Linked DNA regions of Nitratidesulfovibrio vulgaris str. Hildenborough. The protein of the gene in region 1 interacts with the protein of each later gene in a pairwise test. Links are inferred from orthologs where the notes say so. Each region holds a gene or a part of one and is shown on either strand. Other genes may lie near its edges.

Region 1 (6,965 bases):
GCATCTCCGGTCTCGACACCGCCGTGGCCCTGACGTGGGGGCTGGTGCGCGAAGGGCTGCTCACCGAGGGCGACCTCGTGCGATTGTGGAACCGCGAACCCGCCCGCGTGTTCGGACTGCCCCGCAACGGCTTCGAACCGGGCGACCCCGCGGACTTCTTCCTCTTCGACCCCGACGAGGCGTGGGTGGTGTCGCGTGAGACCATGCACTCGAAGAGTTGCAACACGCCCTTCCTCGGCCATACGCTCACCGGCAGGGTCAAGGCCCACTGGATGGGCGGCAGGCGCATCGCCTGACGTGGAAAGGACGCCCGACGACAACCGACGCCGACGGGCAACGACGGGCAACGACGGGCACAGGCTGGCACGGGCCGGGAATCCCTCGCCCCGACAGACAGAGGGAACAGTCCCGAGGTGAAGCACCTGCAAGGCGCAGGTGACGGTACGGGCGTGGCAGGACGGGTTGCGTCCCCCTGCCGCCCTTGACATTTCGCCCCGCACTTGTGATGCAGACCCGTAGCGGAATATCCCGATGCGGCGCGCCGTGCGCGCCGCTCACCTGTTTTGCACAGCCGCCCTGCCAGCCGGGGCTTCATAAAGATCAGGAGGAACGGATGACGCAGCCTTTCAAGGACGCCATCTCCATTTGCAAGACCATCCTGCGTAACGGTTACGACGCCTACGTCGTCAACATGCGCCTTCAGTCCGAGCTCATGGCCGAAGACAAGCGCATGGAGATCGACCTCGCCTGCGAATGCGACTTCGATGAGATCGCCCGTCTCTTCCCCAACGCGACACGTTCCGACGAGGAAGGCGTGCTGGCGATGCTCGAGGAAGGCGGCGTCGCCCACCGCTTCTACCTCACCGACACCGAAGAGTCGTCGTACCCCGACCGCACGCTCATGCGCATCACCCCGCACATGGTCGCGAGGTTGCAGGCACTGGGCAAGGCCCATTCGAGCCTCACACTGCCGTATGGTGCGGCCGCACCGCACGACAGCGACGACTTCGAGAGCTTCGACAAGGGCATCATCCGCCTGCGCGGCCTGCCCGACGAGACCCTGCGCCGCAACTACCTGCTTGCCGTGCGTGCCATACGCTACGCCGCCAACCTCGACATGGAAATCGACCCCGTGACGTGGATAGCCATCGTGCGCAGTGCGGGCCGCGTGCTCGACTACGTGCCGGTGTCCGACATCGTGGCCGAATGGCAGATGGTCGAGGCCGAGACCATGTGGAAGTTCGTACGCCTGCTCTTCGACGCGCAGCTGCTGCACGGTCTGCTGCCCGAAGTGGCGGCCCTCGCCCGTGTGCGCCAGAGTCGCAACGACAGCGGCGACACCGAGACGGTGCTCGACCACACCATCGAATGCATGCGCCACTACCCCGAAGAGGGGTTCCACCACGACTGGTACGGAACGCTGGCCATGCTCTTCCACGATGTGGGCAAGCTCTTCACCGCCGACTTCCACGACGGGCAGTGGACCTTCTACCAGCATCACCGCGTGGGGGCCAAGGTCACCCGCCGCCTGCTGCACCGCCTGCACCTGCCCGCGCAGGAGGTCGACCTCATCTGCCATCTCGTGCGGCATCACATGCGATTCCACTTCATGCTCACCGACAAGGGCATCCGCCGCTTCGCCGCGCTGGATGAGTACCCGCGTCTCATGGAGATGGCACGTGCGGACATCAAGGCTCGTGACGGCAGCTACACCTACTTCAACCACAACCAGAAGTACCTCGAACGCGCCGCCACACCGGAACAGATGCTCGAACCGCTGCTCAACGGCAACGAAATCATGCAGCACACCGGTCTGCATCCCGGCCCGCAGGTGGGCCTTATCCGCGATGCCCTGCTCAACGCGCAGGTCACCGGGGCCGTGGCCGACGTCAACGACGCCGTGGCCTTCATCAAGGAATACAAGCGCCAGTACTTCAGCTAGGGCTGCCGTAGCGGCGGCAGCGCACACATATGCCCTGCCTTGCCGCGCCGGATTCGAACCTGATGCAGTCCTGACGGCCTGAAGCCCTTGCAGACGAAGCGTTCCGGGCCGGGAGGAGAACCTCCCGGCCCGGTCTTCCTTCACCGGGCGCGTCACTCCCCGCCGGTCGTACCGCGCATGAGGGGCTTCCCCTTCGGCGCGTTATCCCGTATTGCCACGCCACACGGTTTCCGTTCATTCGGTCTCTTCCCCGCACCTTCACCGGACTCGACGACCTTGCGCACCCTCCCGCCTGTTCACGGCGACATCAGGGAAGCGCACCCGATGGACGGCACAGGCCTTCTGTCCCGCGCCGGCAGGCGTACGATGAACGACCGCATGCCATCGCCACGACAGCCATGACTGCTGGCGATTCCCCTTTTCGCAGCACGCGCCAAGCGCGTCACACCACAAGCCCACAAGGGCAGAGGAACATGACAGACATCCTCAACCTCACCTATGAAGAGCTTGAAGCCTTCATGACCGCTGAACTGGGCGAACCCCGGTTCCGTGCGCGTCAGGTATGGCAATGGCTGTGGCAGAAATGCGCCCGCAGCTTCGACGAGATGACCAACGTCTCCAAGGCGACCCGCGCCCGGCTGGCCGAAAAGGCCGTCATCACGTGGCCCGAGGTCGAGACCGTGCAGAAGAGTGCCGACGGCACGACCAAGTTCCTTCTGCGCCTCGCCGACGGTGCGCTGGTCGAGACGGTTCTCATCCCCAGCGCCTCACGCGAGGGCACGCTCCGCATCACCCAGTGCCTTTCGTGTCAGGTGGGTTGCGCCATGGGCTGCACCTTCTGCAGCACGGGCACCATGGGGTTCGAGCGCAACATGACCATGGGCGAGATACTGGGGCAGGTGCTCGTCGCACGCGCCCATCTCGGCGACTCGCGCCCCGACCACCCCATCCTGCGCAACCTCGTCTTCATGGGCATGGGCGAACCCCTGCTCAACCTCAACGAGGTCATGCGCTCGCTGCGCACACTCAACGACGAATTCGGCCTGTCGTTCTCGCCACGCCGCATCACCGTCTCCACCTGCGGCATCGAGAAGGGACTGCGTGAACTCGGCGAAAGCGGTCTCGCCTTCCTTGCCGTCTCGCTGCACGCGCCCAATCAGGAAATCCGCAAGCGCATCATGCCCAAGGCCGCGCACTGGCATCTCGACGACCTCATCACCGCGCTGGAGAGTTACCCCCTCAAGACGCGCGAACGTGTGACCTTCGAGTACCTTCTGCTGGGCGGGGTGAACGACGGCATCGAACATGCCCGTGAACTGGTGCGCCTCGTCTCCCGGACCAAGGGCAAGCTCAACCTCATCGTCTACAACCCCGCCGAGGGCGACCCCTACGACGCCCCCACGCCGGAACGCATTCTCGCCTTCGAGCAGTACCTGTGGTCGAAGAACATCACCGCCATCATCCGCAAGAGCAAGGGGCAGGACATCAAGGCCGCCTGCGGGCAGCTCAAGGCCTCCGAGTTGCAGCGCGGCACGGCATCCGCCGGGGCCGATGCCCCCGAGGCCTAGCCCCGCGGCAGTGCGGGCAGGGAACGACGCCCGACCATGCGCTGCCCTGACGTTCGACCGGGAATGCCCCAAGGTCGGCAGACGCTCCCGCGGGTTGCCTGCCGCTCATCATCGAGGGATGCCCGAGGGGCGGAACCTGCCGTTGCTGAAGCCTTGGGCAGCAGGATGACGGCGACCGCACACCGACTTTGCCATGGCATCAATGCCTACTACGCCAAGGGGCCGCGCATGATGCGCGGCCCCTTGGCGTAGATGTGCGTGACCGGCCACGCAGAACCCGCTTCGCGCAGGCGCTACAGGGCGCTCCTGAAGATGCGCTCCACCCGTTCCGGGGCAAGGCCGAGCGGACGGGGGTACTCCAGCGCGGCACGGACGAGACCGGGGATGGCGTCCTCGCCCACGCCCCATGCGGCCAGACGGCGCGGGGCACCCCAGCGGTCGAAGGTGGCGCGCATGGCACGGATGCCCTCCACAGCGCCTTCCACGCCCCACACGTTCCGTGCGAGGCGCTCGAACATCGGAGTGTGCTCCGATGCGACCTCCTCCATCCAGCAGGGGAAGAGCACCGCCAGCGCAGGGCCGTGGGGCACCTGCGGGAAATGCCCGCTCACCGCATGTTCGAGGGCATGCGAGACCCACGAACCGCCGCCAAGCCCCACCCCGGTCAGCCCGCACAGGCCAAGGCCCGCAGCCCACGCCAGCGACGCCCGCGCCGCATAGTCACCGGGTATGCGGCGCAACACCTCCACCGACCGGATGATGGAACGGAGAAGCGCCTCGTTCTGCGCCAGCACCGTCTCTTCCATGAAATACGTCCCACCGGGGATATCGAGGGCCTTCGCATCCACGCAGGGGGTTCCCGCCACCGCGAATTCCAGCACGTGCGTCATGGCGTCCACGGCGCAGCCCACCGCCAGCGCGAGGGGTACGTCACGCTGATAGACCGGGTCGAGGAACGCCGCCACCGGCGTGGGGCCACGCAGCGACCATTTGCGCTGCTGCGCCATGTTGGTGATGACGGCCGTGCCGTTCATCTCCGCCCCCGTCCCTGACAGGGTGGGCACGGTGAACACCGGCACCGCCGCGGTCGCCGTGGTGCGACGGGTGAAGTGGTCCCACGGGTCTCCGTCATGCAGGGCGCATACACCCGCAGCCTTGGCGGTATCCATGACGCTGCCGCCGCCCACGGCGACGAAGCCCCCGGCCCCCGCATCACGCAACGCCTGTACGGCACGCAATACGCCGTCGAGGTCGGGGTTGGGACGCACCCCCTCGCACGGTGTCCATGCTACGCCCGCCGCCTCCAGAGAGGTCACCGCATCGCCGAATGCGCCGCAACGACGGGCAGCACCGCCCCCCGCGACGACGACAACGGCCGAAAGTCCCGCGGCGCGAACACGTGCCCCGAGAGACGCGACCACGCCCCGACCGAAACGTACTTCCGTTGGGTTATGATAGACGAAATCCTTCATGATGCCTCCATGTCCTCGCGAACGACAATGCTATGCAGCCCCGTACCGGGGAAACCGGCAAGGCAGCACACGCCGCCTCACGCAGGGTGTGCGCCGTCCTCGCCGCCCGTACGCCGGGAAGCGAGACTTCGCCCCTCGCGATGGCAACCCCGTTGCCCGGTCGCATGGGCTGCGACCTTCATGACTCTCCCGCGTGACGCGGGGGGAAAGACACCTCCCGTACGCCACAACAGCCTCGTCATCAATGCCGGGGCTGCCGCAGGCGGACACTGCGCAGGTCAACGGCAGAGCACTTCGGGCAGTTCCTCCCATGCCGTGGTGTAGCGCGGCGAACGGTACTTCTGGCTCATATGCCACGCGGCACCGGGGTCGCCTTCCGCACCGTGGCGGATACTCCCGCGCCCGTGCCGTAGGTTGACGGCATCCAGCGCGGCCATGAGTCGTTCGCGTCGCGCCTTGTGCTCGTGCGAACCGTCGAGGAGGTCGAGAAGGCTCCCCTGCCGCCCCGCAGCCGGTTCGAGTCCGAACAGCGTGACCCCCGCCTTGGCGTAGAGATAGCCCTCACGGAAGATGCGCTCCAGCCCCGTGAGGGCGTGTCGTATGCACAGGCCCGTGTCCGCCGTGGGGCAAGGCAGGGTGATGGTCGTCGTCTCGTCGTAACGTGGTCGTTCGGTGTGCCGCGGCGTGCGGATATGCACCTCGATGCACGACGCCACAAGCCCTTCGGCGCGCGCCTTGGCCACCGCCCGTGCGGTGAACGTGGCGACCGCCTCCCGCAGGGGCTCCAAGGTGCGCACCATCTGACCGAACGAACGGGATGAGCGGATGGAACGACGCGGCACGGGCAGGTCGTCATCCGTGAGGCACGGCATTCCCCGCAACTCCTGCTGCGTGCGCCAGCCCGTGACGGTCATGCGCTGCCGCACCCACAGGGGGTCTGCGTCGCGCAGCGCCCGCGCGGTGAGAATGCCACGCCCCCGCAGCATCTCCGCACTCCGGCGCCCCACGCCCCACACATCGCCCACATCCACGCTGGCGAGTACCCTGTCCATGTCCACCGTCTCCGGGGTCAGGTCGAAGACATTCCCATACGCGGAGTCCTGCTTGGAAAGCCTGTTGGCAAGCTTGGCGAGGGTCCGCGTGGGGCCGACGCCCACCGACACGGGAATGCCCACCCATTGCGCCACGCGCTGCCGCAGGGTGCGCCCCACAGCTACGGGGTCGGCGGCAAGTGCCGCAGGCAACGGGATGAACGCCTCGTCGATGGAATAGACCTCGACCCGGGGCACCACCGTCGCCAGTGTGCGCATGACCCGTTGCGAGAGGTCGCCGTACAGGGCGTAATTGGACGAGAACACAGCCACGTCGTGGGCACGCAGCATGTCGCGCACCTTGAACTCCGGTGCCCCCATGGGCACGCCGAGTGCCTTGGCTTCGGCGGAACGCGCGATGACACAGCCGTCGTTGTTGGAAAGCACCACGACCGGACGCCCCTTGAGGTCGGGCCTGAAAAGCCGTTCGCACGAGGCGTAGAAGTTGTTGCAGTCCACCAGCGCCCACAGGACGCCCCCCCGCGGCAGGCGTCGGGCCTCCCCGCGTGATGCGGCCGTCGAGGTTGCCCCTGTGGTCTCGTCTGGCCCGAAGGTTCCGCATGGCTCTTGTGATTCAGGCGGCCCATGCACTGCAGCAGGTGGTTTGAGTGCTTCAGAAGTGCTCACACCGGCACTCCCCGCAATACCGGAGACGCCCCGCTGGGCGTGCGCCATTCGCCATTGTTGCCGCCGACGCCGTAACTCCGCGCACCATCGTGCCCCGCTTCGCATCAACAGACAAGGATGCGGCGAGGGGGCGAGTCGTGTCACAGGGCCCGGTCATCTCAAAGGGCATGGACGACATGCGTCACCACCCCCCACACCTCGACATCCTCGCGACCGGTGATGTCCAGAGGCGGATACGCCGCATTCTCGGGGGCCAGCAGCAGCC
Region 2 (6,986 bases), 390 kb from region 1 along the record:
AAAGACGAAATACTCGCCACGGCGGGACTCGTTGAAGGGGCGAACAGCATCGCACTCAACATCGCCGATGTGGAAGACCGCCTCGCAAGCTCGCCATGGATAGCGGAAGTGTCGGTAAAACGCTTGCTTCCCGATAGATTTGCGATAAGAGTGACGGAACGGGAACCAGCCTTCTGGGTATTGCGCGATGGCACGTTGTACTATGCCGACGTGCACGGCAACATCCTCGCCCCGGTGGGGCCGGGCAGGTTCACCTCTCTTCCGACGCTGGAGGTCGGGCCGGGTGGCGAGGACCTTCTCGCCCGGATGCCCGAAGTGATCGCCGCGTTCAAGGGGGCACGTCTGCCCGTCGACATCTCACTGGTGTCATGGGTCAGGCTCAGTGCCGGTAGAGGGGTGGAACTCTACCTCGACAACCCCGGTCTGCGCATCAGCGTGGCCCCCGAGAACCTTGGTGGCAATCTCGACAGACTCTGTCAGGTGCTCGCCGACCTCGGAAGACGCGGCGAACTGCGCGAAGTAGGCGAAGTGCGGGCGGCGGACGGCAACGTCTGGGTGCTCAAAGACCCCGAATCCCGCTAGGGCAGGCTTTCGTAGAGCAAGGAGAGAGTAATGGCCAAAACGGACCTCATCGTCGGTCTGGATATCGGCACCACGAAAATATGCGCCGTCGTCGGCGAGGCTACGGCGGATGGCGTCGATATCGTCGGCATCGGCACGAGTCCTTCCACCGGCCTGCGCAAGGGCGTCGTCGTCAACATCGAGCAGACCGTGCAGTCCATCAAGAAGGCCCTCGAAGAGGCCGAACTGATGGCCGGTTGCGAAATCCGCTCGGTGTATGCGGGCATCGCCGGAAGCCACATCAAGGGCTTCAACAGCCACGGGGTCATCGCCGTCAAGGGCGGCGAGGTCGGCCCCAAGGACATCGAGCGCGCTCTCGACGCCGCCAAGGCCGTCGCCATCCCGCTCGACCGTGAAGTCATCCACATCCTCCCGCAGGAGTATGTCGTGGATGACCAGCGCGGTATCGCCGACCCTCTGGGTATGGCGGGTGTGCGCCTCGAAGTGAAGGTGCACATCGTCACCGGTGCGGTCACATCGGCTCAGAACATCGTCCGTTCCTGCCACAGGAGCGGGCTCGACGTATCGGATATCGTGCTTGAGGCGCTGGCCTCGTCGAAGGCGGTGCTCACCGAGGAGGAGAGGGAGATTGGCGTCGCTCTCGTCGACCTCGGGGGGGGCACCACCGACATCGCCGTGTTTGCCAACGATTCCATCAAGCACACAGGGGTGCTCGCCCTCGGGGGGCAGAACCTCACCAACGACATCGCCTTCGGTCTGCGCACGCCCATGATCTCCGCCGAGAAGATCAAGGTGAAGTATGGCTGCGCCATGGCCGAGATGGTGCGTAACGACGAGCTCATCGAGGTGCCCAGTGTGGGTGGCCGCGAACCGCGTCGTCTCTCCCGTCAGGTGCTCGCCGAGATATGCGAGCCCCGCATGGAGGAGATTCTCTCGCTCGTCGATCAGGAACTCGTGCGATCCGGTTTCAAGAACCAGATCGGCTCGGGTGTGGTGCTCACCGGTGGCACGGCGCTCATCGAGGGCTGTCAGGAACTCGGCGAGCAGATTTTCAACATGCCCACCCGCATCGGCTACCCCCGGAACGTGGGTGGACTCAAGGACGTGGTGAACAGCCCGAAGTTCGCCACGGCCGTCGGCCTTCTGCGCTACGGCGCCGAGAAGGAAGGCCTGGAGCTCAAGTTCCGCATCCGCGACGGCAACGTGTTCAACCGCGTGCTGTCGAGAATGCGGAAGTGGTTCTCCGACATATCGTAAACCGTGGGTCTATCAGAAGGAACCGCTTTGGGGCTTTAAGGAGAGGCGTATGGAATTCATGGATATCGACATCGAGAACTCCGCCAAGATCAAGGTCATAGGCGTAGGTGGCGGCGGCGGCAACGCCGTGCAGAACATGATCACCTCCACGCTCAAGGGCGTGACCTTCATCTGCGCGAACACCGACGTGCAGGCCCTTGGCCGTTCTTCGGCGGAACTCAAGATACAGCTTGGCGAAAAACTCACCAAGGGCCTCGGCGCCGGTGCCAATCCGCAAATAGGTCGTGACGCTGCCGTCGAGAGCATGAACGCGATCAAGGATTGCATCGGTGAAGCCGACATGGTGTTCGTCACCGCAGGCATGGGTGGCGGCACCGGTACCGGTGCAGCCCCTGTCATCGCGCAGGCCGCCCGCGAGATGGGCGCGCTCACCGTGGGTGTGGTGACCAAGCCCTTCTTCTTCGAAGGCCGCAAGCGCCTTGAAGCCGCGGAACAGGGCATTGCCGACTTCCGCGAGCATGTGGACAGCCTCATCACCATCCCCAACGACAGGCTGCTTTCGCTGGCCCCCAAGAAGGCCACCTTCGTGGAAATGCTCAAGAAGGCTGACGAAGTGCTCTACTTCGCCGTCAAGGGCATCTCCGACCTCATCATGGTGCCCGGCCTCATCAACCTCGACTTCGCCGACGTGAAGGCCGTCATGGGCGAGTCGGGTCTTGCCATGATGGGCGCAGGCATCGCCCGTGGCGAGTCGCGTGCCCGCGAGGCCGCCATGAAGGCCATCACCAGCCCGCTGCTTGAAGACGTCTCCATCGACGGTGCACGTGGTGTGCTCATGAACATCACCTGCGGTCCCGACCTCACCATCGACGAAGTCAGCGAAGCCGCAGGCATCATTCAGGAAGCCGCACACGATGAGGCGCGCATCTTCTTCGGTACGGTCTTCGACGAGTCGGCTGGCGATGAGATGCGCATCACCGTCATCGCCACCGGCATCGAAGCCTGTGGTTCGGCCACCGTCACACCCAACGCACAGAACGGCAACATCGCCCAGTTCCGTCGTCCTTCGCAGCAGCAGGCGGCACCCGCCGCACAGCGCCCTGCACCGCAGGCCCGTGTCGAGTCCGGCCCCGTAGCCGAATTCGGGCGTCAGCAGCCGCAGCAGGCCCCGCAGCAGCCGCAGCAGGCTCCCCAGCAGGCACAGCAGGTCGCGCCGGGGCGCGGGTTGTCCAACTTCTCTGATGAAGACAGGAACATCCCCGCATACCTGCGCAAACAGACCCGCAATCCTTCCGGCATCAGCCGTTCCAATGGAGGGCACGTGCCGGGGGAGGATGATTTCATTTTCGACGAGGACGAGTTCGAACTGCCCACGTTCATTCGCAAGCAGGCCGACTAGTCCCCGTTGCGGGGCACCATACAGGGGGTAGACGGGCTGTTTGCGGCCCGGTGGTGCACCATTCGCGACAGATAGACCCCGCGTCCGGGATCAACGGAATGACGCCTCTCCGTCCTGGACCGGTTTACGGGAAGGCCACCCTTGCGGGTGGCCTTTTCTCGTTTCTTTTGCTCCACGTAGCATCTGCTGCTCGTACGTTGTGCCGGGTTCATCATTGTTACACGCCTGATGCATTTCGATCGCGAAACGCACACGAGGCTACGGGACATGATGGTCATCGAACCAGCCATGCTAGGTCTACAGCATGAATGGCGCCGGGGGGTGCTCGTCGTTAAAAAGGCGTCATCGTGCCCCGCCGTTTTCGTGCATATGAAGACTCGGGTGGCGCATTTGCGTTTATGCCGTACGGGTTACAGAAGATCGCCTTGTTTCCTCGTGCTCTCGCATCAACCACAATCCATTTCGAGCCACTGGTCATTTCCGCAGGAATGCCTAGAATACGGCAACGGCATCACGCCGTAACATCAGCCATTCAGGAGGTTCGACATGTTCCGTCCTCTGATTATTCTCGGTGCGCTGCTGCTGTCGGTGGCGGCATGTGCTCCTTTGCAGCGTGGCGCATCTGGAGACGCCCTCGTTTCAGGCGCGAAGCCCCCGCTTGCCATAACGGTACCTGCCATGACGCCTGTGGTGTCGGGCGTGGCAACCCCCCAACTCTACACTGAACTGGGCTTCAAAGCCCCCCGCCTCTACTACAGGCTTTATGCACCCGCAGCCGGAGCCTCGACAGGACAGGCTGTCACCATCATCGGAGAAGTGCCGGAAGGCTGGCAGTGGAGTCTTGACCTCTCCGCATCACTCCGTGATGTGGACAAGGGGACGGTGCAGTTTGGAGGGCGCGATTTCGAAGCATCCACCCATGTGGTGGATGTGACGGACGATGCCTTTGCAGCGTTTGCGCTCAAGAACGGCACGGGGCCGAAGAAGTGGCTGGCCCGTCGTTTCACACGGCTTGAAGAATTCCGGAAGGTCAAGATCGTGCTTGAATACCGCGAACCGTTGCCGGAGTCGTTTGCAGGGGGCTTGCCCACCTTTGGCGGGGACGAACGACTTGTCGCCTTTGCGAAGCGGGCACAGTCCGTCTTCGATGTCGCTTTCGGGGGGGCGGTGTCCGACGTGGCTGCGCCGGTCGTCGCCGCTGACGTGTCCCAGCGAGGGTTCACGGGACTTGCAGGCCGCATGGAACCCGATACGCGCTATCTCTTCACCGACGAAAAGTAAGCCCACAAGGCTGACATGATGCAAGAAAGAGCCGGGGCATGCCCCGGCTCCTGTCGTTTTCCAGTCTCTGCAGTCACGCTTCAACGCCCTTGCAGCCGTCGTACGTGCAAGCGTGAGCACAGCCCTTGCGTCCTTGGCAGCCCTTGGCCAGACAACCAGGCGGAGAGTGCGGCGAGAGCAGACACGGCGCGATAGCTGGAAGGGCTGGCAGGGCGGAAGAGCGTACTGTGTCGTGCTACTTGCCTTCGACCTTATCGAGGACGCGGGCGGGCTTCAGCAGTCTGTATTCACCCTTCTTGATGGGATAGGTGTCGTCCTTCCAGATGCCTTCAAGCTGATAGACCTGCCAGTCAACATCAGGCGGAAGTTTGCCCGCCTTCAGAAGGTGGGCGATGTCGTCGCGGGCCTCTCCGGCAGTGCAATAGACAGGCGCACCACCGTAGCTGCCGTCGTCTTCGAGGAAGGTCGCGGGAAGTCCGGCGGGAACCTCTTCGGCGGGGATGCGGCCCGGACGGATGATGTTGGCGCCCATGGCCAGCTTGAAGTCGTATGAGGCATCGCCGATGGTATAGATGCCGGGACAGTCGCCCGAAGCCGCGCGGCTACCGGAACCTCCGGTGACGCAGCCTGCCAGCAGGGCTGCAAGACCCAGCGCGCATATGGTGGCGTGCAGGAAACGTGTGTGCATGTTGCGCTCCTTGTTGCCGCAGGTCGAGCCTACGACATGCGCTTTACATAGCACACCGTGCGTCCTTCCGCCACCGTCTGTGAGGGCTCGGCCAACGGTGCCAGTCTTACGTGCACATTGCCGATGCGGTTGCCAAGCAGCCGCACTTCGGCCTCGGCCATGAGGTCGGCAAGGGGGGCGGGACGAAAGTAGTCGACCCCGATGTTGATGGTGGCGATGCGGTCGTCAGGGCCGAAGTGGGTCCATAGCGCGGCGTTGCCGCAACTGTCGGCCAGCGAGGCGATGATGCCGCCATGCAATGCCCCGCGGGCGGCGTTGCCGGTGAAGCCCGCCTGAAAGGGGATGACCAGCCGGGCATGACCGGGGTGGAGTGCCAGTACTTTCAGTCCGAGATGCCGGTGCCACGGAATGCTCTCGATGAAAGCTTCAAGGTCGGGGTGTACCGGCATCTCTTCTTCGCCAGCCGCCGTGCCTCCGGGGGCTACGGCATGCAGGGTGTCATCGGTGGCGGCACCGGTACCGTGGCGTTCATCGTGTGCAGGGCATGTCTTTACGTCGTCCATGATGACTCCGAAGGCAAAAGGGCCGCCCTGAGGCGGCCCGGTGGGTGCATTTTGCGTACTGCGGCCAGACAGGCTTAACGGCGTCCTGCCGCCATGGCCTGCAACCGTGAGACCCGTTCCTCGATGGGCGGGTGGGTGCTGAAGAGCGAGCTTATTCCGCCCCCGGTGAGAGGGCTGACGATGAACATGCTCTCGGTAGCCATGTTGGCGGACTGCATGGGAATGCGCTTGCTCCATGCGTCGAGTTTCTGCAGGGCGTTGGCGAGATAGAGCGGGTTGCCCGCATACTGCGCGCCTGCGTCGTCGGCGAGGTATTCGCGCGAACGCGAGATGGCGAACTGGATGAGCGACGCCGCGATGGGTGCGACGATGGCAAGCAGGATGGCCACAAGCGGGTTGGTGCCGCCCTCTTCGTCGTCGGAGCGCCCGAAGCCGAAGATGGCTGCCCACTGCATCATGTTGGCGATGGATACGATGGCGGATGCCATGACGCTGGCGACGGTCTGGATGAGGATGTCGCGGTTGGCGATGTGGCCTATTTCGTGGGCCAGAACCCCCTTCAGCTCTTCAGGCGAGAGAATGCGCATGATGCCCTGCGTGACGGCTACGACGCCGTGTGCCGGGTCGCGCCCGGTGGCGAAGGCGTTGGGAGCCTCTTCGGGGATGATGCACACGCGGGGTTTGGGGATGCCCGCCTTGGCCGCCAGTTCATCCACCATGGCGTGCAGCATGGGGGCGTCTGCGGGCGACACCTCTTGCGCACGGTACATGGAAAGGACGATCTTGTCGGAATACCAGTAGCTGCCCACGTTCATGACAAGGGCGAGGCCGAAGGCGATGACTATGCCCGTCTTGCCGCCCATGGCCCCTCCGAGGAGGATGATCATGGCGGATAGCAGGGCCAGTAGCATGGCGGTCTTGATCTGACTCGTCACGGCAGGGGTCTCCTTGTTGGGGTTCGGTCGCGAGCCTTGGGTTCGGGCCGGACAGGGATACTCTAATGCCGCCGCTCAAAAAGGCAAGTGAAACACGAAGGTTCCTGTCTGGAATCCGTTGCGGCACTAGCCTTTGGTGTGCATTGCCACGGCATGTGCCGGGGCTTCATGAGGGGGGGCGCACGGCTAGTCGCCCATGCCGAAGACCATCATGTGGAATCGGCGAAGCATCTCCGGCGGGGTGTTCGCGTCCCATAGGCCATAGTGCCCGGCCACAAGGC

The links. Proteins that work in one complex are often made in the same cells at the same time.
Region 2: the proteins of rlmN (region 1) and ftsZ interact in binary tests that used the Escherichia coli proteins (3 or more experiments, as listed by UniProt). The link is inferred for Nitratidesulfovibrio vulgaris str. Hildenborough from one-to-one orthologs.

The regions. Positions count from the first base shown.
Region 1 is NC_002937.3:3,002,319-3,009,283, forward strand. What follows is about bases 1,584-4,462. They hold rlmN (23S rRNA (adenine(2503)-C(2))-methyltransferase RlmN), read left to right. Parts: upstream 1,584-2,415; coding sequence 2,416-3,510; downstream 3,511-4,462. Other genes in these bases: DVU_RS13610 (HD domain-containing protein), read left to right, coding at 1,584-1,942; DVU_RS13620 (iron-containing alcohol dehydrogenase), read right to left, coding at 3,804-4,462. In the rest of the region: DVU_RS13605 (dihydroorotase), read left to right, coding at 1-296; more of DVU_RS13610, read left to right, coding at 614-1,583; more of DVU_RS13620, read right to left, coding at 4,463-4,982; DVU_RS13625 (Y-family DNA polymerase), read right to left, coding at 5,261-6,700; DVU_RS16890 (LexA family protein), read right to left, coding at 6,859-6,965.
Region 2 is NC_002937.3:2,606,149-2,613,134, reverse strand. The notes cover bases 1,164-4,063. They hold ftsZ (cell division protein FtsZ), read left to right. Parts: upstream 1,164-1,888; coding sequence 1,889-3,238; downstream 3,239-4,063. Other genes in these bases: DVU_RS11680 (DUF4851 domain-containing protein), read left to right, coding at 3,785-4,063; ftsA (cell division protein FtsA), read left to right, coding at 1,164-1,839. Outside these bases: DVU_RS11695 (cell division protein FtsQ/DivIB), read left to right, coding at 1-582; more of ftsA, read left to right, coding at 613-1,163; more of DVU_RS11680, read left to right, coding at 4,064-4,519; DVU_RS11675 (lipoprotein), read right to left, coding at 4,755-5,207; DVU_RS11670 (PaaI family thioesterase), read right to left, coding at 5,237-5,770; DVU_RS11665 (zinc metalloprotease HtpX), read right to left, coding at 5,845-6,705; DVU_RS11660 (4Fe-4S binding protein), read right to left, coding at 6,892-6,986. UniProt on the Escherichia coli protein: Essential cell division protein that forms a contractile ring structure (Z ring) at the future cell division site. The regulation of the ring assembly controls the timing and the location of cell division.